One region of the Pedobacter hiemivivus genome, then DNA from elsewhere that is predicted to be linked to it. Evidence: riboswitches for the same ligand, from Rfam matches in the RefSeq annotation. Region 1 holds a riboswitch; each other region holds the start of a gene.
What was found. Region 1 has a riboswitch for S-adenosylmethionine ahead of FBD94_RS02575 (cysteine desulfurase family protein). Riboswitches for the same ligand answer to the same signal wherever they lie in the genome.

Region 1 (8,184 bases):
CGCTAACGTAGCTAATCCAGCCACGCCTTTGGCTTATAGAGGTCAGCGCGCTGGATTGAGTAATGCTGAGCAAAAGGCTGATTACACCAATACTGGACTGAACAAAGATGATTACTCTGTAATTGGTAAAAGAATCCGTAAAGAAAACCGTGCTTTTCTAATGACCTACACGGAACTGATGCTACTGAAAGCCGAAGCCATACAACGTAATATGGGGGTGAATGGAACAGTGGCAGAAGTTTACCTGGCAGCAGTGAAGGCTTCCCTGGAAAAATGGCCGGCATTAGGTTCAGCAACGCAATCAGAGATGCCATTTATCTCTGAAGAACAGAAAAAGGCTTATCTGGATCAGCCATCGGCAGCACTTTCTACTACAGCTCCATTACAACAAATTGCCGAGCAATTATGGATAGACACTTATCTGAATGGTTTTGAAGGATGGGCTGGATGGAGAAGATTGGGATACCCTCAATTGGTTCCTGGCCCTTCTGTCTTATCACCAATACCTGTACGTTACGTATATTCGGATAATGAGCAGAATAACCCTAACTTGATTCTTTGGGTTCAACAAAATATGGGCGGTAAAATGCCGACGCACAACACTAAAGTTTGGTTTCAGCCTTAATAGCTGATCAATAAGAACAATGAAGATGATGAACAAAAGAACGAATACGATACGGACAGCAATTTTTTGCCTGATGGTACTGGGAATGGGGACAGTTACCTATGCACAACAATATGAGGTGGGCAAAAATGCCCATTCTCATAATGATTACTTGCAAAGTCAGCCTTTTTATGCCGCACATGGCAATCATTTTGCCTCGATGGAAATCGATGTTTTTCTGGAAGGGAATGAATTGTATGTGGCGCATCACAAAAAAGATATCGACCCTAAGCATACGATAGAAAGCTTGTATATAGAACCGCTTTTGAGACAGATTAAGCTGAATGGCAACAATAAAGCGTATAAAGATGGGGGAAAATTACAGTTTATGATCGACTTAAAAACTGCTGGCCTACCTACTTTAAGATGTCTGGAGGCTAAATTAAAGCCTATTCGCGAGTATTTTGATGTGAAAAATAATCCAGATGCAATAAAGCTGGTGATTAGCGGGGCTGCACCTGCTGCAGATCAATTTAAAGATTTTGATGAGATCTTTTTCTTTGATGGGAAACGCAATACTCCGTACACGAAGGAGCAGTTGACACGGGTGGCCTTTTTTAGTGCAAGCCTTCAAGAGTTTAGCAAATGGAACGGTTTAGGTAGGATGGTAGCACCGGATTCTTTGAAAACAAAGAATTTTGTGGACTCGGTACATCGTGTTGGTAAACCGGTGCGTTTTTGGGGTAACCCAGATACAAAAACTTGCTGGCAGGCTTTTATTAAAATGGGTGTGGATTATTTGAATACAGATTCGCCAGCAGAAATGGCGAAGTTTCTGAATAATTATCCAAGTAATAATTATACTGCAACTTCAAAGCACAGCATTTACCAGCCTACTTATAAGAGTGACAACGGAAAGGTTAAGCCTAAAAACGTGATTTTGCTGATTAGCGATGGATCTGGATTCTCCTCTTTTTGGGCTGCAGCAACTGCTAATGGTGGGTATTTGAATGCAACAAATATCAAGCATGTAGGTTTTTCAAATACCTCTGCTGCGAATGATTACACTACAGACTCTGCAGCTGGCGGTAGCGCCATGTCGATAGGCGAAAAAACCAATAATCGCTATATCGGGATGGACGTTAATGGTAAGGAGGTGCCGAATTTGCCGGAGCGACTGGCTAAAATAGGTGTCCGTTCGGGCATTGTAAGTAATGACCGTGTGACCGGGGCTACACCTTCAACTTTTTTTGCGCATAGAACCGAGCGTGATCAGAGTGATAGCATCGCTGCTGATCTGAGCCGAAGCCCTGCCGCACTGGTTATTGCCGGCTACCATGATGCTTTTGGCGCGAACAATGATGCCATTTTAAACCGTGTTAAAGCAGGTGGCTTTGAAGTGTATAAAGGTGTTGGTAACCTCCCTAAAGAGGCTAAAAATAAGAAAATACTTTGTTTTGATACCGATCGCCCTGAAGAGAATTACAGGATGATTGAACATGCTTTTGATGAGAGCTTAAAACTGTTATCTAGCGACAATAAGAAAGGATTTTTTCTGATGGTTGAAGGTGCAAAGATTGACCAGGGTGGGCATAGCAATAAACTAAAGATCACCATTGATGAGTACCTGAGTTTTGACCGAGTGATCGGTAAAGCCCTACAATTTGCTGATAAAAATGGCGAAACGCTGGTTATTATCACTTCAGATCACGAAACTGGTGGCTTAATTGTATTGGATGGTAATTATAAAACGGGAACAGTGGTGAGTACCTATACTACTACTGACCATACTGGCTTGCCAGTTCCATTATTGAGCTATGGTCCTGGAGCCGATAGGTTTACCGGATTTCTGCAAAATTTCGAGATTCCTAATAAGGTTTTAGAATTGTTAAAATAAGAATTCAGGTATTACCTGTTTGCTAAAGGTGTCCAAGTATGGGCACCTTTTTTGTTTCTAACAATCATTAGGCTATCGCTATTGAATACTAATGTTATATTTCACAGCGACTTTTAAATACGGATAGGTTCTGGTTACCCGTTCGTTGCTTTTATAATTTTCCCTTAAGACAAAATATCCGGGTTCAGTGCAAAAAGAAAGATTATGGAGAAACCGATATCTCAACTCGCCAGAAAGACTTTGTAAGAAAAAGCTGGATGTATTTCCATTCCAGGTATAAAAGAACCCGTTGTTATAGGTCATGCCATAAAAGAAAATATTATTGATATTGATTTCAGCATTGGCATTAAAGCCAAACCCGGAGCAATAATCGTAGTTTCTACGGTTGAATATATACTTCTCGGGAATGGCTGCCAGCAATATTGGGCCAACACCTACGGAAGTATTCATCCTGTTTTTACGTTTTACACCAAATTCTGAGTATAAACTGAATTTAATACTTTGTCCGCTGTAAGAAAAAGCTTGATTAAAAATGTAGTCGTAATTAGCAGTCAGGACTATGATATGTCTGGAGTAGTTGCTTCTACCAACCGGCCATCCTTTGATGGAACCAAAAAGGTTGATTGAGTTTACAAAAGTGCTATCGTCTTTTCCAACCTCCGCATTAACGGTGATGGTGCTAAAGGGGATTTTATAATTCTCGAAGGGACTACCATATAATAATTTGATACGGCCATATCCTCTAAAGCGGGTATTTCGATCGTTCATGTTAAAATTCCTTAGACCTGCATCGATCTCTAAATCTATTTTTGAAGAATCCATATCCATTGGGTCTGGTATTTTCCCCCATTTTCCGTCCAGGAGTCGGTTAAATCCATTGCCTGGATTAATCAATAGGGCCATGGTTTCATTAACCTGCCTTCTGAAACCTCTACTGCGGTTATTAATTAATTTTCCCGCCAGGCGGTGAACCATTTCGCCAATAATAGCGCCACCGAAAGAGGTATTTAGGAAGTCGTTTGTTGATGGTGCCTGATTTTCTCCGAAAGTCTCCCAAATGTAACTGCCCGCAACTGTAGCTGGAATGGATTGCCAAAAGCTGTAGCCGTTAGAGCGGAAAGTATTAAAAAATATGCTGCCATGAGCGGGGTGGCTCAATTGATTGGTGGCAAATCCATCAATGTCGCATGCCCAGCTGCTGGGCCTTAAGTTATTCCCCATGCTTTTGAAGCTGATTTTAGCAAAGTCAGCATTATCTATATGTCTGTCGTAGATCCATGGTAGTACTTCTGTAGCTGAGAGTAGCAACGCGGCACGGGCAAACCTTTTTTGAACAGGGTTTTCTGTGATTGGCCCTCTGGCTAGAGAATCTCTATGATAATGTTGATTATAAAATGAAATTTGAGCAAAAATAGGGGCAGAAATACATAGAAAAATGAGGAGCAGTATCGTTTTGAAATGAAGGTTCCCTATCATGGTCAAGCAACAAGTATTGCAAAAATTGTAACACCCGAATGCGCAGTTTGTTTGTTCAATATTGGAACATCTGTGACCCTAAAATATTTTATTTCTGTAGCTGTTATAGTTTATCAAAGCTGCATAGATTTGTAAGAAACAAATAAGGAGATGATGGAAGTTATAAAAAGTACCGATCAAGATATAGACGCGATATTTGAATTGTATGATGCCGCTACGGCGTACCAAAAAGTAGTTGGATCAATCAATTGGTTGGGATTTGAAAGGGCTATGGTAGCACAGACAATCAAAGATGACCTTCAGTGGCAGATTGTTGTAGATGGGGAGATGGCCTGTGTATTTACTTTAACTTTAAGTGATCCTCTGATTTGGGAAGAAAAAGATAAAGACCCTGCAGTATATATACACCGCATTGCTACCAATCCTAAATTTAGAGGAATGCATTTTGTAAAGCATATCGTAGGATGGGTTAAAAATTATGCAGTGGAAAAGCAAAAATCCTATATCAGAATGGATACAGGAGCAGGGAATGAGAAGCTGAATAATTATTATGTGAGCTGTGGTTTCACTTACCTCGGCGTAACAAAATTAACCAATACTGTTGGTTTGCCTTTGCACTATGCGAAAGGAACATTCAGTTTATTTGAGATTAAGTTGAACTAGCGACGCTTTTTCAGAAGCTAGTCTTCGTCTTCTTCCAGATAGATTTCGTGCACTAAAAATTTTACGTGTTTTAAAGGTTCTAAAAGCTCGGTAATGTCTTCTGAATCGATATGGTAAATCGTTTCACCAGCGTCAGGGATTTCGGAGTTGGGGACTAGCTCGAAAAATTTAACGGGTAAGTCGGTCACCAGCTCAACCAATTTGATATAATCTACACCATTGTCTTTCCAATCCTTAAGGATTTGTGCGTTAAATTGGACGTAAGGATTTTTGTTTTCATCTTCCATGGTAAGTAGTAGCTGGTATTATGAATTGAAAAGTTCAATGATCTTATTGTAAGATAAGTCGGTGTAATCGTCGATGTATAAATTACAAGGAGGTAGTTCTTCTTTGGTATGAGAGCTAAGTACGCCAACCACACGCATTCCGGCATTTAAGGCCGCTGTGATACCCGAAAAGGAATCTTCAAATACCAGACATTGATCAGGAGTTACACTTAGATTTTCGGCCGACTTCAGGTATACCTCTGGATCTGGCTTGTGTTTTTTCACATCTTCGCTGGCCATGATCGAACCCAGTTTTTCGCGGATGTCAATTTTGCTCAGAATCAATTCCAGGTTGGCATAAGGAGCTGAAGTGGCTACACCTAGTTTTACACCATTTTGCTTTAAATCCGACATAAATTCCACAATCCCCGTGATTGGCTCAACATAAGGCTCGTAAATTTTGCGGAACAATCCCTCTTTTTCCTGTTCCATTTCCAATAGCTCGGCTCCGGCAACGGGACGTTTAAAAAAGTGACTTAAGATATAACTATTGCTTTTACCAAACATGTGTTCGGCAAATTCTTCATCAGTAGGGGCTAAATCTCTTGCGGCAAAAAACTCACGAAAGGCAAGGGAGTGGTAAGGATTTGTGTGGCAAATTACGCCATCCATATCAAATATAACTGCAATCTCATTGTTCATTAGGCAAATTTAACGAAGTTTCTTCGTATTGCAGCATATAAATAAAGCCAGACCATCCAGTCTGGCCTTATTTTGAACAAAACTTAGAGATGTACCATATATCTAAAGTTTTGGCTAAGATAAAATATATTCTACTAAATAAGTAGTATTTATGAAAAAAGTATACTATTTTTGTAGTCTATTACACTTATCCAGAAAGACTGAGGGAAAAGGCCCTTTGAAGTCTTGGCAACCTGTACATTACAAGGTGCTAACTCCTTCCATTTTTAATGGAAAGATAAGATCGTTTCAGCTCAATGCTATCCGGATAAGTGTTATTTATTTAAATAAAACAAGAACGGATATGAGAATCTATTTAGACAATGCAGCCACCACACCATTAAGTAAAGCAGTTTTCCAGGCCATCGAGCCTTATTTTTTTGAAAATTATGGTAATCCTTCCTCCACACATTACCTGGGGCGGCAAACACGTGCTGCCATTGCCCAGTCCCGCACGCTAATTGCTGATATTTTGAACACCAGTCCCGAGCATATTGTATTCACTTCTGGTGGAACAGAGGCCGACAATACTGCAATTTTATCAGGTATCAGGAGTAATGGGATTAAACTGGCCATCACCACACATTTTGAACATCATGCGGTATTAAAGACCTTAAAAGTATTGGAACGTAATGGGGAGATTAGGTTGGTTTATCTAAAACACGATGAAAAAGGAAACCTGTCCATTTCTCACCTTGACCAGTTGTTGGCGGCAAATGAAAGGGCTTTTGTTTCCGTAATGCATGGAAACAATGAAATTGGTAACCTCAATGCTATCGATGAAATCGCGAATGTTTGTAGCCATTATGATGCAATTTTTCATTCCGATACAGTACAAACAATGGGACAATATACCTATGATACACAAAAACTTAAAGCAGATTTTCTGGTCGGTTCAGCGCATAAGTTTCATGGCCCCAAAGGAATAGGTTTTTTGTATAAGCGGTCTAAGGACCCATTGTTATCATTTATAAATGGTGGTGCTCAGGAGCAAGGTCAGCGTAGCGGAACTGAAAATGTAGCGGGTATAGTTGGGTTGGCAAAGGCACTGGAATTGGCGCATAGCAACAGATCTTTCAATGAAAATTACATTAGCAATTTGAAGGAAAGGATGATTTATAAACTCAATAATAAAATTCCTGGGATAAAATTTAATGGAAATTGTAGGGATAAGGCCATAAGTTTATCTACTATTTTAAGTGTATCGGTTCCAGAAAACGAGGTGTCACCCTTGGTATACCTGGACCAACATCGCATTTGTGCTTCTGGAGGCAGTGCCTGCAACAGCAGGTCGGGTAAAGCTTCTCATGTGTTAAGTGCTTTGGGGTCGGAGGCAGATAGTACAACGATCAGGTTCTCATTTAGCCGTTACAATACAACAGAAGAAATAGATTATGCTGCAGATAAGCTGGCTGATCTTTTTACTAAAGAGATTGTTAATGAAATCGCTACTGTCTGGCCATAAAAAAAGGAATTAATATTATCTTTGTATACATTGCAGTTCATGAAGGAAGTATTTGCACAAAAATTGTTAAGCTAAGGAGATGGCAATTGGGTCGACTGAAAGAGACATCATTATTGCATTAAAAGCCGGTGATGAATTTGCTTTCCGCCAAATTTTTGAACTTAATTTCAAAAGACTGGCCAGTTTTTGTTTCCGATTGCTAAAAAATAAAGAGCAGGCAGAAGAGGTAGTGAATGATACCTTACTCAGTGTATGGGTAAATCGTGACAGACTAAATGAAGATTTACCCATTGCACCCTACCTATATACCATTTCCAGAAGACTTGCACTTAACGTATTGCAGAAAATTGCAGTTTCCCAGAAAGCAATTGACCAGTTATGGTTGAACATGGAAAAGGTAAGCAATGATACTGAAGAAGCAGTTTTGCTAGTAGATCTGCAGCGTTTTACAGAGGCCGCCCTGATCCATTTACCGCCCCAGCAGCAACTGATCTTTAGAATGAGTAGATATGAGGGATTAAATTATGATGAAATTGCAGCAAAGCTTAATCTTTCCCGTAATACAGTTAAAAACCATCTTGTAGCAGCATTAAAGACGCTTAAGACACATTTCAACCAATCAGATGTAGCTTATTTTTTGCTCCTGACAGCAGGCTTGTTCAAACGTTAAAAATATTTATTTTCATATCGACTAGTCCTAATTTCGTTTTGCCCTGTAATGCCTAATATAACCCCAATGTAAAGGGAGTGTGAAAAATGGCGGACAAGCAACGTATAATAAATTTACTTCAGCAATTTGCAGATGGAAACATCAGCCAATCGGAGTATGCAGAATTGATTGGTTTTTTTAACCTTAGAGGTCGCGATGAGGATCTTTTTGCTGCAATGGATGGTATCTGGGACAATACCCGTCCAGAGGAAAATTATACAGCCGAAGAAATAGGTTCTTTTTATCAAAACCTCGTCAGCACACCACAATTTAAAGCAGCAAGAAAATCGACAGTAAAAACAATACTATGGCCACGGTTTGCCGTTGCCGCCAGTTTAATAATTGCTTTGTCGGCAGGTATAT
Region 2 (8,184 bases), on a different contig from region 1:
AACTCAATAGTAAGTTCCGTTTGACTTCAGCAAATTCCATTAACATTTCCAGGTTGATCCCGCAAACATTTTATTACTTCAATGCCTACGCTCAATTGAAAAAGCAAGGTAAAAAAGATGTTGTATTTGTGGTGCCAAGTGGAAATTTTGGGAATATTGCTGCCGGTTTATTGGCCTATAAAATGGGCTTGCCTGTAAAGCAGTTTATAGCGGCAACGAATGTAAACGATACCGTTCCACGTTTTCTGGAGACAGGTATATATGAAACCCGTCCATCGGTACAAACTTACGCCAATGCAATGGACGTAGGTGCGCCAAGTAACTGGGTAAGAATCATGGATATGTTTCAAAATGATAAATCAGCCTTACAGCAAGTATTGAAAAGTTATCGTTATACGGATGAAGAAACGTTGAAAGGAATGAAGACCATTTACAATGATTTCGATTATGTCGCATGTCCACACACGGCAATTGCCTGGAAGGCTTTACAGGAATACAGAAAAGAAACAGGCGATAAAGATTTTGCAGGCGTTTTCCTATCTACCGCACATGCATGTAAGTTTCCGGATGTTTTTCCTGAAGAGATGAAAGCTAAGATTGAGATTCCTGAACAAGTAAAAAGTCTGGCCGCAAAGCAAAAACATGCTACAGCTATGGATACTGCGTTTGAATCTTTTAAAAATTACCTAATTACTTCTTACTAAAACGCATAATGGCAATATCACCCATCATAAAATTCAGGGTACTATCGCTGGTTATCGTATAATTACTTGCTTTTTTAAGCATTTCTACAAAAGTGGTCTCTCCCTCACCGGGACAGGCCATTTTTGTCATCATAAAGGGTTTTGTGAAATTAATTGTAGCATCGTCTGCGATCAGTTGTCCAGAGAAAGAATTACAACTGGTGTTGCCGCTAAATCTTTTCTCGGCAATATCAAACTTAATGATGGGCTTTTTACCTGGGTACAGCCCATTGAACGCTATTCTTGGTCCTGATATGTAATTAAGCTCCCAGGTGCCACCCAATTGAGATAATCCACCATTGCCTATAGTTCCGGACTTCATAGTCGTGCAGGACACTAGAGAACTCGCAATCACAACTGTAAATAGCATCAGCCTTTTCATATAAAAATAAGTTTTACGTTATGTGAATATACAAAGAGTATTCCAAAAAACAGGAAAAGGCTTTTTTATGGGCTCTAGCGAAGCTATCATCCTGAGTTGGTTCAGAAACTCAGGATAATAGTATACACTGTTTTTGGATATAATTTAAAAGACTGCGCGAGCAATTCTTTTTGTAGGCTCAGGATTCCCCATTGTGTAGAAATGCAATACCGGTGCGCCCATTGCCTTAAGTTCATTACATTGGTTAATCATCCACTCAATACCCACTTCTTTTACCTCTTTTTCTGATTTGCAAGCTTGTACAGCTTCACTCAATTCCAAAGGAATGTCAAGGTGAAATATTTTAGGTAAACTGATCAACTGTTTACTGCTGGTAATTGGTTTTAATCCCGGAATGATAGGTACATTAATGCCATTAGCCCTGCATTTATCAACAAATTCCTGATATTTATTATTGTCGAAGAACATCTGGGTTACAATAAAATCGGCACCAGCGTCTACTTTGTGCTTCAGCCATTTAAAATCTGTGTCCAGGTTAGGCGATTCAAAATGCTTTTCAGGGTAGCCAGCCACACCGATACAGAAATCTGTTTTTTCTGCACTTTCCATATCATCATGCAGGTACTTACCTTTGTTCATATCTGCCACATGTTGGAGCAGTTCCGAAGCGTAAGCATGACCGTTAGGTGTAGGAATAAAGGCATTGTCACTTTTACGCGCATCACCTCTTAATACCAATACATTGTCGATACCCAAAAACTGAAGGTCGATCAAAGCATTTTCTGTTTCATCTTTGGTAAAACCGCCACAAATTAAATGAGGCACAGCATCAACTTTATACTTATTCATAATGGCAGCACAGGTTGCTACTGTACTTGGACGTTTGCGGTAAGCCACTTTTTCCAATAAACCATTTGCATGTTGTTTATAAATATAGTCTTCGCGTAGATAGGTTACATCAATAAAAGGAGGGTTAAATTCCATTAAAGGATCTATCGCGTCAAATATTCCTTTGATGCTTTGTCCTTTAATAGGCGGTAATAATTCAAATGAGAATAAGGTTTTACCCTTGGCATTATTTATATGATCTATAATTTTCATTAGTTTCCTTGGTTATGTCTAGTATTTTTGTTGTTCGTCATGCTGAAATAAATTCAGCATGACGATAAAAACAGGTTGTTCTTAATACGCCAGGTTAGGACTCAGCCATCTTTCAACTTCTTCAAGTGGCATGTTTTTCCTTACTGCATAATCTTCAACCTGGTCTTTCGTAATTTTACCCAATCCAAAATATCTCGATTGTGGGTGAGCAAAATAAAACCCGCTTACTGCTGCAGTAGGGTACATGGCATAGCTTTCCGTTAAACGAAGACCAATTTTAGCCTCAGCATCCAATAGTTCAAACAAAGTACCTTTTTCGGTATGTTCCGGACAAGCTGGGTAACCTGGTGCCGGACGAATACCGGAATATTCTTCTTTTATCAGCGCCTCGTTATCTAAGGTCTCATCCTTAGCATATCCCCAATAATCCTTTCTTACTAGTTCATGCATTCTTTCCGCAAATGCTTCTGCCAGCCTATCGGCCAATGCTTTAGCCATAATGCTGTTGTAATCATCATAAGCAGCTTCAAATTCAGCAACCAGCTCATCACAACCAATGCCGGTTGTTAAGGCAAAGCCGCCAAAATAATCAGGTACACCTATCTCTTTTTGGGCTACAAAATCCGAAAGCGCATAGTAAGGCTGATCGGCGGTTTTTTCTGCCTGCTGGCGTAAAGTATGGATCACCACCTCTTTACCATCAACATCCAATACAATATCATCACCCACAGCATTTGCTGGCCAGAAACCAATTACTGCTTTTGCAGTTAACAATTTCTCATCAACAATCCTTTTTAACAAGGCCTGTGCATCAGCAAATAATTTCTTGGCCTCATCACCTACAACTTTATCTTCCAGTATCCTTGGGTAGCTTCCGCGAAGTTCCCAGGTTTGGAAAAATGGTGTCCAGTCAATGTATGGTACCAGTTCTTCTAAAGGATAATTTTCAAATACCTGGGTTCCTGTAAATTTAGGAGCAGGGGCCACTAGTGCCGGATCTATTTTAAAGTTATCCTTACGTGCTTCTTCAATGGTTTTAAAACGTTTGTCAGATCGCTTGTTTAAATGTGCTTCACGTGCTTTATCATACTCAGCCCTGATACCAGAGATATATTCGTCTCTGGTGTCTTTGTTCATCAATGTGCTAGCAACAGTTACACTTCTCGAAGCATCTAAAACATGTATCGCCGGACCAGAATAGTTTGGTGCCACCTTTACGGCTGCATGGATCCGGGAAGTTGTCGCGCCACCAATCATCAATGGAATGGTAAAACCTTCACGTTCCATTTCTTTGGCAAAATGAACCATCTCATCCAACGAAGGGGTGATCAAGCCACTTAAACCAATAATATCAGCATTAATTTCTTTGGCTTTTTTAATGATATCCTGCGCAGGTACCATTACGCCCATATCTACGATTTCGAAGTTGTTACAAGCTAAAACAACGCCTACAATATTTTTTCCGATGTCATGTACATCACCTTTTACGGTGGCCATTAAGATCCGGCCTGCAGATGAGTTCTGGTCCTGATCAGGATTGTCTAATTTCTCCTGTTCAATAAAAGGTAGTAAATAAGCCACTGCTTTTTTCATTACACGGGCAGATTTTACAACCTGTGGTAAAAACATTTTTCCGGCACCAAAAAGGTCACCTACAATGTTCATCCCATCCATCAATGGACCTTCGATTACCTGAATTGGCCTTGCGTATTTCTGGCGGGCTTCTTCCACATCATCATCCAGATATTCAATGATCCCTTTAACTAAAGCATGAGAAAGTCTTTCTTCAACTGGATTTTTACGCCATTCCTCATCTCTTACAATCTCTTTTCCTTTAGATTTGATGGTATCTGCAAATTCAACCAATCTTTCTGTCGCATCATCCCTACGGTTCAACAAAACATCTTCAACCAGTACAAGCAGCTCAGGTGGAATCTCCTGATAAACCTCTAGCATTCCGGCATTGACAATTCCCATATCCAGCCCAGCCTGGATGGCATGGTATAAAAATGCAGAGTGCATCGCCTCTCTAACTGTGTTATTCCCTCTAAAAGAGAAGGAAATATTAGATACCCCACCGCTTACTTTTGCGTAAGGCAGATTTTCCTTAATCCAGCGGGTCGCATTTATAAAATCTACCGCATAGTTATTGTGTTCCTCCAGACCGGTCGCAACCGTTAGGATGTTTGGATCAAAAATAATGTCTTGCGGTGGAAAGCCGATTTCATCTACTAAAATATCGTATGACCTTTTACAGATCTCTTTTCTTCTTTCAAAATTATCAGCCTGTCCCTGCTCATCAAAAGCCATTACTACTACGGCAGCACCGTAAGTCATAATTTTGCGGGCACTCTCTTTAAATTTCTCTTCTCCTTCTTTAAGCGAGATCGAGTTTACAATTCCTTTTCCCTGCAAGCATTTTAATCCAGCCTCAATTACAGTCCATTTCGAAGAATCGACCATGATTGGTAGTTTAGAAATATCAGGTTCAGAAGCAATCAGGTTCAGGAATTTCGTCATCGAAGCTTCCGAATCGATCATCCCCTCATCCATGTTCACATCTATTACCTGTGCTCCACCTTCAACCTGTTGACGGGCAACGGTTAAGGCCGCTTCAAAATCTCCACCCAGAATTAGTTTAGAGAATTTTGGCGATCCGGTAATGTTGGTACGCTCACCAATGTTTACGAAAATGCTTTCAGGTGTAATGGTAACCGGCTCCAATCCACTTAAACGCATATAAGGTTTAATATGTGGGATTTTACGAGGGGCTACATTTTTTGCTTTCGCAGCAATACATCCGATATGATCTGGAGTAGTACCACAGCAGCCGCCAACTATGTTCACAAAGCCATGCTGGATAAAATCTCCTACCAGATGAGCCGTTTCGTGCGGCATTTCATCGTAGGCACCAAACTCGTTTGGCAACCCTGCGTTTGGATAAGCCGAAACGTAACAAGGGGCTTTTGCCGAAAGTTCTTCAATGTGCGGTCTCATGTCTTTAGCCCCCAATGCACAGTTAAACCCGATGCTTAATGGGTTTGCGTGGATCACCGAATTTAGGAATGCTTCAGCGGTTTGTCCGCTTAAAGTCCTTCCCGAGGCGTCGGTAATGGTGCCTGAGATCATGATCTCTATTTTACGGCCAATTTCTGTCTCATACTTTTTAATAGAAGATATGGCAGCTTTGGCATTTAAAGTATCAAAAATGGTTTCAATTAACAGTAGATCCGCGCCTCCATCAACCAATCCGCGAACCTGCTGATCATAAGCATCAACCAGCTCATCGAAGGTAATGGCCCTAAAACCAGGATCATTTACATCTGGAGAGATAGACAAGGTTCTGTTGGTTGGCCCTACAGCCCCGGCAACAAAACATTTACGGTCGGGGTTGGCCGCCATAAATTCATTTGCCGCTTCTTTAGCAATTTTAGCGCCTTCAAAGCTCATCTCATAATCCAGTTCTTCCATCTGGTAATCAGCCAGTGAAATACGCTGTGTGCTAAAAGTGTTGGTCTCAATGATATCAGTACCGGCCTTTAGGTATTCGGTATGTATCGCTTTAATGATGTCGGGACGGGTTAAGTTTAGTAAGTCGTTGTTCCCTTTTACATCACATGGGTGATTTTTGAAGCGCTCGCCTCTAAAATCTTCTTCAGTCAAAACGTATCGCTGTATCATAGTGCCCATCGCACCATCAATAATTAGGATCCGTTTTTCTAATTCTTCTCTAATGTTCATTTAACAAAAAATCATATGAGCAGGTAATAAGCTATTTTTGATAGAGGCGAAAGCCTAAACAAGTGCCGAACTCATTACATACAAAGCTTATTCGGAATTCAGGTGTTGTACGAATTCAACTTATCTTTCCGGAATCAATGGTTCGGTTCCAGTAGAATTTAGCACCTTGTAAGCACAGGTTGCCAAGACTTCGCAGGGTCTAATCCCTCCGTCTTTCTCTATAAGCCTTACAAAGGTGCAACAAAGAAAAATCATTTCCAAAAAAACAGAGGGTAAAGCATATAAAATTGTATGAATCCTTCTGTTTGTTGTTGGAAATAGAATTATATTCTGTATTTCAGTAGTTTATTTAAGATTATTGTTGTTGTGGTACTTAGCTTTGGTAACGTACAATGCCTGCGTATTTCCTCTGATAGATCTTATTTTTCCGTGCTTTTCTTCATCCTCCTTATACCATGTAATTTGAACAGGACCGATTGATTTCAGGCTTTCTTGGATCTCGCCCCTGTCAAATACATTGTTGTACTTGATAGAGATGTCGCCAATTGATTTAAACGTGCCCTTAGGTTCACGCATATCAAATACGTTATTGTAATTGATGGCCATTTTTCCAATAGATTTTAAGCTGCCTTTTGGGTCATGCATATCAAACGTGCCGTAATAGTCAAATGCGATTCCATCTATTGATTTGATCTTTCCAGCCTTAATTTTATCAAAATTATCATAGTAGGTAACTTTTAAATTTCCTAGGTTTTTTAAGCCACGTACAGGATTATCCTCAAAGTCATCCCATTGGTTTGGTCTGCTTCTTTTTAAAGGTTCAATAAAGGCAATTTCTCCTTTAGGGCTAATGCCGATAATGAAAGTGTTATAAGTTAGTTCAACTTCTTGGACTCCCTTTTTATAATCTTCGATTGTGAATTTGGCGCTAAGAAATTCTTGGGCTTTGCCTGCCAGGCCAATGCATAGCATTAAGCTTAGGATAAGTAGTTTTTTGTAATTCATTTGTGTAGGTGTGTTTTGTGGCAGTACCTAACACTGCCGGTGCTAATGTAATCGTTTTTTATATTGTGCAGTATTCGCTAGTGTAATTATTTAGCTAGATAGCGCAGGAGGAACACATAAAAAGATGATAACAACGAAGCCCCCTGATTTTAGGTCAGGGGGCTTCGTTGTTATATAAAGAAGTATTATCTTCTGTCTCCGAATATTCTTAGCAAGTAAATGAAGATGTTTAAGAAGTCAAGATAAAGTGATAAAGCACCCATGATAGCCAATTTTTTAGTATCAGCATCTTGCATCTGTGCACCACTTTCTTCTAAACCAGCACCTATTCTTTTCAGTTTTTGAACGTCGTAAGCAGTTAAGGCCGTAAAGATAGCGATACCGATAAAGGCCATGAACAAGCTAAAGTTTGCACTTTGAATGAACATATTTACCACACTGGCAATCACTAGGCCTACTACACCGATCATTAAGATTGGGCCAAATTTACTTAAATCCACATTGGTAGTATAGCCCATTACGGCCATGATACCGAAGATACCGGCAGCACCAATAAAGCAGCTCAATACCGAACCGGAGGTGTATGCTAGTAGAATAAAGCTTAAGCTTACCCCCGTTAATACAGAATAAAGGATGAAAACGCCTACTAATGCCCCAAAAGAAAGACGGTTAAGGCCGGCGCTCATCAATAAAACCAACCCAAGTGGTGAAAGCATTGCTACCCAACCTAACATACCCATTTTACCAGTTTCCTGATTGATCAGGTAAGTCATCATTTCAGGTGTGCTCGACATATAGTAAGCCGCAAAGCTTGATAAGCTTAATGCTACAAACATCCATAAGAACACATTAGCAAAGAATTTCTTAGCCACTCCAGCCGTTGTCTTTTCTACAAAAACAGATTGTTGTGACCAGTCGTAATTATTTTTGTTATCCATTTGTTTTTAATTTATTTAAAGGTACTAATTGTTTCTATCATACAAAAGCTATGCCCCAAGCCTTTTTGTCAGGGTTTCTTCAACTTTTTTAAAGAATTGAAGTGGTTTTAAGGTGCGCCATGCCAAATCGTCAAGCTGTCCACCAAAGTTAATGTAGTAGTCAATGTTATTGCTTTTGAACTCATTGATGACGTGTTCCTGGAAGTTAATCCCGGTAATCCAACCATCTTCGACTTCCTGAAACCACTCTTCATAATAGCTGTCTTCATCAGAA
Region 3 (8,184 bases), on a different contig from region 1:
AGTAAGGGCTTTGATATGAAGATCAGGACGATGTGCTTTTGCTTTTCTAAAAAAATCGCTATAAAACTCCAGGTTTTGCTTTGGCACTACACCACCGGTAATGTGCACTTCGGTAACTGGCTCATTGTCGTATTTCTTCAATACATCAATCATACCATCTACACTCATCTCCCATCCTGATTCACGCTCTTTAATCAGACGCGAATAAGAACAAAATTTACAATCGTATACACAAACATTTGTAGGTTCGATATGAAAATTACGGTTGAAATAAGTATTGTCGCCATGTCGTTGTTCCCGGATATAATTTGCCAGAACACCAAGATAACCTAGCTCGCCATGTTCATAAAGGTAAACACCTTCATCAAATGTAATCCTTTCTTTATTTTGAACTTTGAGGGCTATTGATTTTAGTTCTGCTGAAAGATCAGCATCAGCTAAGATCAAAGCAAGTTTTGAAGTCGTATCCATTTATGATGTATAATGAGCAAAAATAGTATAAAATCATTAGATACCTCTTTTTTTAACCGATTTTACCTGTCAGTATTATGTAAAAGAGCTTCTCTTCAGAAAAGGAAATACATACGTTAAAGAATCTCAATATTTGGCTACATTTGCAACATGACAATTGACGAACTAGAAGCCCATTTTTCAGGAATAGATTTACCCCAGTCACTAGAACTTTATCCAGGCACCAAGCTAAACAATGTAGCCCAGTGCATCGACACTCACATCACCCTATTAAAAATACACGGAAACGTAAGACCCTTCGAATGTTTTTACGACCGTCTCATAAAAATCAAAGAACTTATTGAAAGTCAACATGAATAAACTATCCATCCTCTTTCTCGCCTTACTAATGCCCATTAGCTATCTTTATGCAAATAATGGCAGCAGAGATTTCTACCAAATAAAAGTCTACCATTTAAAAAGTAGCGAGCAAGAGAAAACAGTGGATGATTTTTTAAAAACGGCCTACCTGCCAGCTTTGCATCGCGCCGGAATAACCAATGTAGGTGTTTTTAAGCCCCTGCAAAATACAGACACAAAAGGGACTGAGAATAGTGAAAAACTGATTTATGTTTTTATCCCCTTCAATTCTTACACGCATTTCACTAAGACTGAAAACGCCCTTGAAAAGGACCTCAAATTCAGGAACGAAGGAAAAAGCTACCTGGATGCGCTACACACCGATGCTCCTTACGAAAGAATAGAAAGCATCCTACTTAATGCTTTTGAAGGTAGTCCGAAGTTCAACACACCAAAATTAAGCGCCCCCAAAAAAGATCGTGTTTACGAACTCCGTAGCTACGAAGGTCCAACTGAAAAGCGTTATAAAAACAAAGTTGAGATGTTCAATAAAGGCGGTGAAATCGGTCTCTTCAAAAGACTTAATTTTAACGCTGTCTTTTATGCTGAAGTAGTCTCTGGAAGCAGAATGCCTAACCTTATGTACCTGACAACCTTTGAAAATAAAGCTGACCGTGATGAACACTGGAAAACATTTGGAAAAGACGAATACTGGCTGAAACTGAAATCTATGCCTGAATACCAAAACAATGTATCTAAAAACGATACGCGCTTCCTCACACCAACTGATTACTCCGACATTTAAGAGAGCTAAAATAATACTTTAAAAAGCAAGCATAAAAAAAAGGAACCTACCAAAGTAAGTTCCTTTTTTTTGTGCCCTTTTAATGTTGTACTTTTTTTGTGTTTACACAGTACTCTTTGCTCTTTGTGATCAGAAAAATTATCTTCTCCGAAAGAGCATAGCGTTCTTCGCTTTTTCAGCGAAGCAATGCAGCTCTTGAAGAGAACGGTTATTTTTATTTTTGAGCCTTAGCGAAATTCAACACTATATAAGCCGTTCCACTACCATATTCTACAGGCGTTTTAATCACCATACCATCGCCATTAGCAGATGCGATCACCAATCTATAACCTTCTGTTACATTTTTAGCTTTATCACCTTCATACAGTTTTTTAAATTGGAAAGTATCGTCTTTAGGACTAGCCGACCAATAAATAGTTTGCATTTTAGCACCACATTCACCACCTAATGTATAACTACCATTACCACTATTGGTTAATCTCCAGGTACTACCCACAAAACACTTGTACGATGATTCACCAAACAACGATTTAACAGAAGCTTGTGGAACCCCATCAAATGTAATATCATTTAAAACCCAGTTACCGGTTATGTCACCTCTTCTTACGGGTTGAGTTGTTGCTGCACCTTTTGGCGAGCAGCTTTGCAACACCATTATTGCACTGCAAAAAATGGCTGCTATCAGGAATATTCTTTTCATATCAAGTATTTTTACTTTTTAAATACATAAATCTTGCCAAAACTTCAGCATAATAATTTTTACCTTTAACCTGATCATCGCTTAACGCAATTATTTAGTATTTAACCCCATAATAATGAGAGCAGAAACCTTAGCAATACATGCCGGAAATTTATATAACATCAGCACACAAGATGTTACACCACCGATAAATTTATCTACAACTTTTTTAAGAAATGAAGATGGTGGATATTCTGGTGGACACATGTACAGCAGAGTCAGCAACCCAAACAGATCTGCTCTTGAAAACACTATTGCTGAGTTAGAAAAAGGAGCTGATGCCTGCGCCTTCTCCTCCGGAAATACTGCTGGAATGTCCGTTTTCCAAGCCTTTAAGCCCGGAAGCCATATCATTGCGCCCGACGATATGTATTGGGGCTTTAAAAGACAACTACAGACCATTTTTGCCGACACCTTATCTATTGACTTCATCGACCTCACAGATATTGAATTGATTAAGCAGCACATCAAACCAAATACCGTGATGATCTGGACAGAAACACCATCCAACCCCTTGTTAAAGATCACTGATGTGGCCGCTATAGCCGAAATAAGTAAAGCAAATGGATTGATATTGGCCTGCGATAGCACCTTCGCCTCTCCTTGCCTGCAAAATCCAATTGCGCTGGGTGCCGATATCGTGATGCACTCTTCAACCAAATACATTGGTGGCCATAGTGATGTGCTTGGTGGCGTTTTGATTACCGCTGAGAAAAATGAGTTCTGGGAAAAGATCAGAAACATACAACAGATTGGCGGAGCAGTTCCTTCTCCTTTCGACTGCTTCTTACTGGTTCGAAGTATTAAAACATTGTCCTATAGAATGCGCGGACATTGTGAAAATGGAATGGCACTAGCCCTTTACCTTCAAAATCATCCTGCAGTTGAAACTGTATATTATCCCGGACTACCTACTCACCCTGGACATGAGATTGCAAGGAAACAAATGAGTGGTTTTGGGGGGATGCTATCTATCCTTGTTAGAGGTGGGGCTGCAGAAGCACGTAGAATTGTAAATCAGGTAAAGCTATTTGCACAGGCAACCAGCCTTGGTGGCGTTGAAAGCTTAATAGAGCATCGCGCATCTGTAGAGGGTCCAGACACCAAAACCCCACAGAATTTAATTCGGATCTCCGTAGGCCTTGAGCATATAGACGACCTAATTGCCGATTTCGAGCAAGCTTTAGCAGTGAAACAGTTATAAAACGAACCAAACAAATAACTTTATATCACTAAATATTAGACACTTACAAAGTATTCAGAATTAAATTTTGGATATTTTGTAAGTTACGCCTACATTTGAATTATTATTTAGCGAAAGCTAATCAAGTCAACCTTCTTAATTCAAGGTTTGATTTATAAAGAAGTGGCGAGAGACAGGCTCTTTGACCCACTGGCAACCCTCCCAAAATGGAGAAGGTGCCAATTCCTGACCAGCCGGCATGGTGCCGTTTGGAAAGATAAATTTAAACGTATGAAAACTATTACTTCTAATCTTAATCATTATTGTTGCCCGCCACTTACCATGTGTATGTGCTGTTGCATGCAATAATCATTAAATCTTCCTTTTGCATTTCTTGTAATCCATCCGGAAGGCCCTTTAGGGGTACGCTAAACTACTATATACTTTCATGCCTTTTTATGCCTGTGGGTATCCTCCTAAGAAATTAATTACACCATATAAATTAAACACAATATGTCAGCTTCTCATAAATTTGAAACATTACAAGTACACGCAGGTCAGGTAATCGATCCAACAACCGGTTCCAGAGCTGTACCTATATATCAAACTACTTCTTACGGATTTAAAAGCTCTGAACATGGTGCAAACCTATTTGCCCTGAAGGAGTTTGGAAACATCTACACCCGGATCATGAACCCGACTACGGATGTATTTGAAAAACGTGTAGCAGCCCTTGAAGGTGGTGTAGCAGGCTTAGCAGTAGCATCTGGACAAGCAGCACAATTTATTGCATTAAACAACATTTTAGAAGCTGGCGATAACTTCGTTTCCTCATCTCACTTATATGGTGGTTCTTACAACCAGTTTAAAGTTGGCTTTAAACGCTTAGGTATTGAAGTTAAATTTGCCAATGGCAATGATCCTTCAGATTTTGAAGCTAAAATTGATGCCAATACAAAAGCAATCTTCCTGGAAAGTATAGGTAACCCTGCTTATAGCATCATTGATTTCGAAAAGATATCAGCTATTGCCAACAAACATGATTTGCCTTTAATTGTAGACAATACTTTTGGTTGCGCAGGATACCTGTTTAAACCATTGGAGCATGGTGCACACATTGTAGTTCAATCTGCGACTAAATGGATTGGCGGACATGGAACCAGCATTGGCGGTGTAATCGTAGATGGTGGAAACTACAACTGGGGAAATGGCAAATTCAGTCAATTCACTGAACCATCTGAAGGTTACCATGGATTGGTATTTAATGAGGTGTTTGGAAATGATGGTCCTTTCGGAAATATCCAGTTTATCATTCGTGCCCGTGTAGAAGGTTTAAGAGATTTTGGTCCTGCCATCTCTCCTTTCAACTCCTTCCAACTGCTGCAAGGCTTAGAAACCTTGTCACTACGTGTACAACGTCATGTTGACAATGCACTTGCATTAGCGACCTGGCTTGAAGGCCATGAGGCTGTAAAAAGCGTAAACTACCCAGGCTTGGAAAGCAGTCCATACCATGCCAATGCTAAAAAGTACTTGCAAAATGGCTTTGGTGCTGTATTGTCTTTCGAATTACATGGCGCTAAAGAAAAAGCTACTTTATTGGTCGACAGCCTTAATTTGGTAAGTCATCTGGCCAATGTTGGAGACGCAAAAACACTAATCATACAACCTGCAGCAACTACCCATCAGCAATTAAGCGAAGAAGAACAAATTAGCGCTGGTGTTACCCCTAATCAATTGAGAGTATCTGTTGGTATCGAGCATATCGATGATATCAAAGCCGATTTTGAACAAGCTTTTGCTGCTATAAAAAAATAAGTAATGAGTACAATATCCACATATAATTACACCAAGACCTTTAAGCTTGAAAGTGGCAAGAAGCTCCGTAAGCTTGAAATTGCCTATCAAACTTATGGTAAACTGAATGCCAAAAAGGATAATGTAATTTGGGCCTGCCATGCACTTACTGCCAATTCTGATGTATTGGATTGGTGGAAAGGATTATTTGGCAACAACGCCTTATTTAATCCTGAAGAGCATTTTATCATCTGCGCCAATGTATTGGGCTCGCATTATGGTAGCACCAATCCTTTAAGTGAAAACCCGGTAACGGGATTACCTTATTACCTTTCCTTCCCCGAACTTACGGTGAGGGATCAGGTTTCGGCGCACCGCTTGCTTGCTGCACATTTTGGTATTCAGCACATTAAAGTATTGATAGGTGGCTCTTTGGGCGGACAGCAGGCTGTGGAATGGGCAATTATGGATCAAGGAATCGTTGAGAACCTTATCCTGGTAGCCACAAACGCGGTTCACTCTCCATGGGGTATCGCATTTAATGAAAGTCAGCGCTTAGCCATTAGCACCGACCGTAGTTTTTACGCACAAAAGCCTGATGGTGGTCTAAAAGGATTAAAAGTGGCCAGAAGTATCGCCTTATTGTCATACAGAACTTACGATGCTTATACAGCTACTCAGCTGGAAAGTGTAAATGATAAGACGGGTAACTTTAGAGCTTCTTCTTATCAGAATTACCAGGGAGAAAAGCTTTGCAAGCGCTTTAATGCTTACAGCTACTGGTACCTAAGTAAAGTAATGGATAGCCACAACGTTGGCAGAGGAAGAAACAGCGTAACTGATGCGCTGGCATTGATCAAAGCGAACACGTTGGTGATCGGAATTGATAACGATGTGCTTTTCCCAATCTCTGAACAGGAATTTCTGGCCAAAAACATTTCAGGTGCCGAATTTCATAGCCTTAAATCAGCCTATGGCCATGATGGATTCCTGATAGAAACTGACGCATTGACAAACATCATTGGTAATTTCCTGAAGGAAAGCATCAACAAGAAAATAATTAAATTACATAAAACAGCATAATAATTAGATGAGCAAGAAACTTAAAATTGGTTTATTTGGTTTTGGGGTAGTTGGACAGGGATTACATGACATTATCCGTGGTCAGGATTTGAATCTTGAAATCATTAAAATCGCCATCAAAAACCCTGATAAGAAGCGTACTTTAGATGCGCACCTTTTCACAACCGATCATGATGAACTGTTAAACAACAGTGAGATCAATACAATCGTAGAATTGATAGATGATGCTGAGGTTGCTTATAACATCGTTAAAAGAGCATTAATTAGTGGTAAAAACGTTGTTTCTGCCAATAAAAAAATGATTGCCTCACACCTTGCGGAATTGGTTGAATTACAAGAAAAGCATGATGCTTCCTTACTATATGAAGGTGCAGTATGTGGTAGTATTCCAATTATCCGTAACCTGGAAGAGTATTACGACAATGAGCTGCTTCACGGCATCAGCGGTATATTCAATGGTTCGTCAAACTATATTTTATCCAAAATATTTAATGAGAACATGGAATATAGTGTAGCCTTAAAACAAGCACAGGATCTTGGCTTCGCAGAAACTGACCCGATTATGGATGTTGGTGGATACGATCCTAAATTTAAACTGGCTATTGCAACTGCACATGCTTATGGTTTATTCATCAATCCTGATAAAATTCTTAATGTTGGTATTCAGAACCTTTCTGAGAACGACATCAGGTACGCAAGAGAAAAGAACTTTAAAATTAAATTGGTACCTACTGCACGTAAAATAAGTACTAAACAAGTCGTGACTTATGTATTGCCAAAGTTTGTGAAGTCTGACGATTTCCTTTTCAATGTAGAAAATGAATACAATGGTGTAACTGTTCAGGCTGCCTTTGCCGATAAACAATTCTTTTTTGGAAAAGGAGCTGGTGGCCACCCTACTGGTGCAGCCGTATTGTCGGACATTGCCGCTTTAAGATACGGTTACCGTTATGAATATAAGAAATATCATCAGCACAACGGACTTGTGCATACTGATAATGTAAGCATTGAAGTTTACCTGCGCTATACGCATGAATACACTGTAGAGAAATTACAGATTGAGAACATTGTAGAAAGATTCTCACGTGATGACTACAAATACGTTATTGGAAATGTAAGCTTAAAAAGCTTGATGGCCAACCGTGATTTGTTGGAGCAAAAAGATGTGTTCATTGCCCACACAGGAAAATATACTTATACTGAGCAGCAGATTAAAGCTGTAGCAGATGAAGCCTCACTAGTTAGTTAACTAGTATTTGTTTTGATCATGAAAAGGCCCCAAATTGGGGCCTTTTTTAGTTTATATAGCAGTTCAGATTTCTCTGTTCATATCCCAGTTCTCCAGGTAATCGGCCACACGACGTACAAACGATCCGCCAAGCGCACCATCTACTACCCTATGGTCGTACGATAAAGAAAGGAACATCATGTGTCTGATCGCGATCACATCACCAAATTCTGTTTCCAACACCGCAGGTTTCTTTTTAATTGCACCTACAGCAAGAATAGCCACTTGTGGCTGGTTAATGATTGGCGTCCCCATCACATTACCAAAAGAGCCTACATTGGTTAAAGTAAAAGTACCGTTTTGTGTTTCATCCGGTTTTAACTTAGAATTACGGGCACGATTGGCCAGGTCATTCACAGATTTGGTTAAACCTACCAGGTTCAGCTGATCTGCGTTTTTAATCACCGGTACAATCAGGTTTCCACTTGGTAAAGCAGCTGCCATACCAATATTGATATCTTTTTTCTTGATGATTTGAG

Region 2: another riboswitch for S-adenosylmethionine. It lies ahead of metH (methionine synthase); the one in region 1 lies ahead of FBD94_RS02575 (cysteine desulfurase family protein).
Region 3: another riboswitch for S-adenosylmethionine. It lies ahead of FBD94_RS18495 (O-acetylhomoserine aminocarboxypropyltransferase/cysteine synthase family protein); the one in region 1 lies ahead of FBD94_RS02575 (cysteine desulfurase family protein).

The regions. Positions count from the first base shown of each region.
Region 1 covers NZ_SWDX01000001.1:678,881-687,064, forward strand. Annotated here, with positions in the region: gene FBD94_RS02545 (SusD/RagB family nutrient-binding outer membrane lipoprotein) at 1-625, shown strand, start outside; gene FBD94_RS02550 (alkaline phosphatase) at 651-2,501, shown strand; gene FBD94_RS02555 (DUF3943 domain-containing protein) at 2,580-3,977, opposite strand; gene FBD94_RS02560 (GNAT family N-acetyltransferase) at 4,128-4,640, shown strand; gene FBD94_RS02565 (hypothetical protein) at 4,658-4,927, opposite strand; gene FBD94_RS02570 (HAD family hydrolase) at 4,946-5,608, opposite strand; SAM riboswitch class I at 5,793-5,892, shown strand; gene FBD94_RS02575 (cysteine desulfurase family protein) at 5,952-7,112, shown strand; gene FBD94_RS02580 (RNA polymerase sigma factor) at 7,192-7,782, shown strand; gene FBD94_RS02585 (FecR family protein) at 7,869-8,184, shown strand, end outside.
Region 2 covers NZ_SWDX01000005.1:239,443-247,626, reverse strand. Annotated here, with positions in the region: gene thrC (threonine synthase) at 1-704, shown strand, start outside; gene FBD94_RS14190 (META domain-containing protein) at 691-1,125, opposite strand; gene metF (methylenetetrahydrofolate reductase [NAD(P)H]) at 1,270-2,226, opposite strand; gene metH (methionine synthase) at 2,308-5,967, opposite strand; SAM riboswitch class I at 6,085-6,194, opposite strand; gene FBD94_RS14175 (hypothetical protein) at 6,313-6,972, opposite strand; gene FBD94_RS14170 (Bax inhibitor-1/YccA family protein) at 7,158-7,910, opposite strand; gene FBD94_RS14165 (hypothetical protein) at 7,959-8,184, opposite strand, start outside.
Region 3 covers NZ_SWDX01000007.1:237,362-245,545, reverse strand. Annotated here, with positions in the region: gene mqnE (aminofutalosine synthase MqnE) at 1-471, opposite strand, end outside; gene FBD94_RS26605 (DUF6965 family protein) at 622-831, shown strand; gene FBD94_RS18510 (NIPSNAP family protein) at 824-1,615, shown strand; gene FBD94_RS18505 (lipocalin family protein) at 1,830-2,315, opposite strand; gene FBD94_RS18500 (trans-sulfuration enzyme family protein) at 2,431-3,558, shown strand; SAM riboswitch class I at 3,708-3,821, shown strand; gene FBD94_RS18495 (O-acetylhomoserine aminocarboxypropyltransferase/cysteine synthase family protein) at 4,051-5,355, shown strand; gene FBD94_RS18490 (homoserine O-acetyltransferase family protein) at 5,359-6,417, shown strand; gene FBD94_RS18485 (homoserine dehydrogenase) at 6,425-7,666, shown strand; gene FBD94_RS18480 (dihydrolipoamide acetyltransferase family protein) at 7,730-8,184, opposite strand, start outside.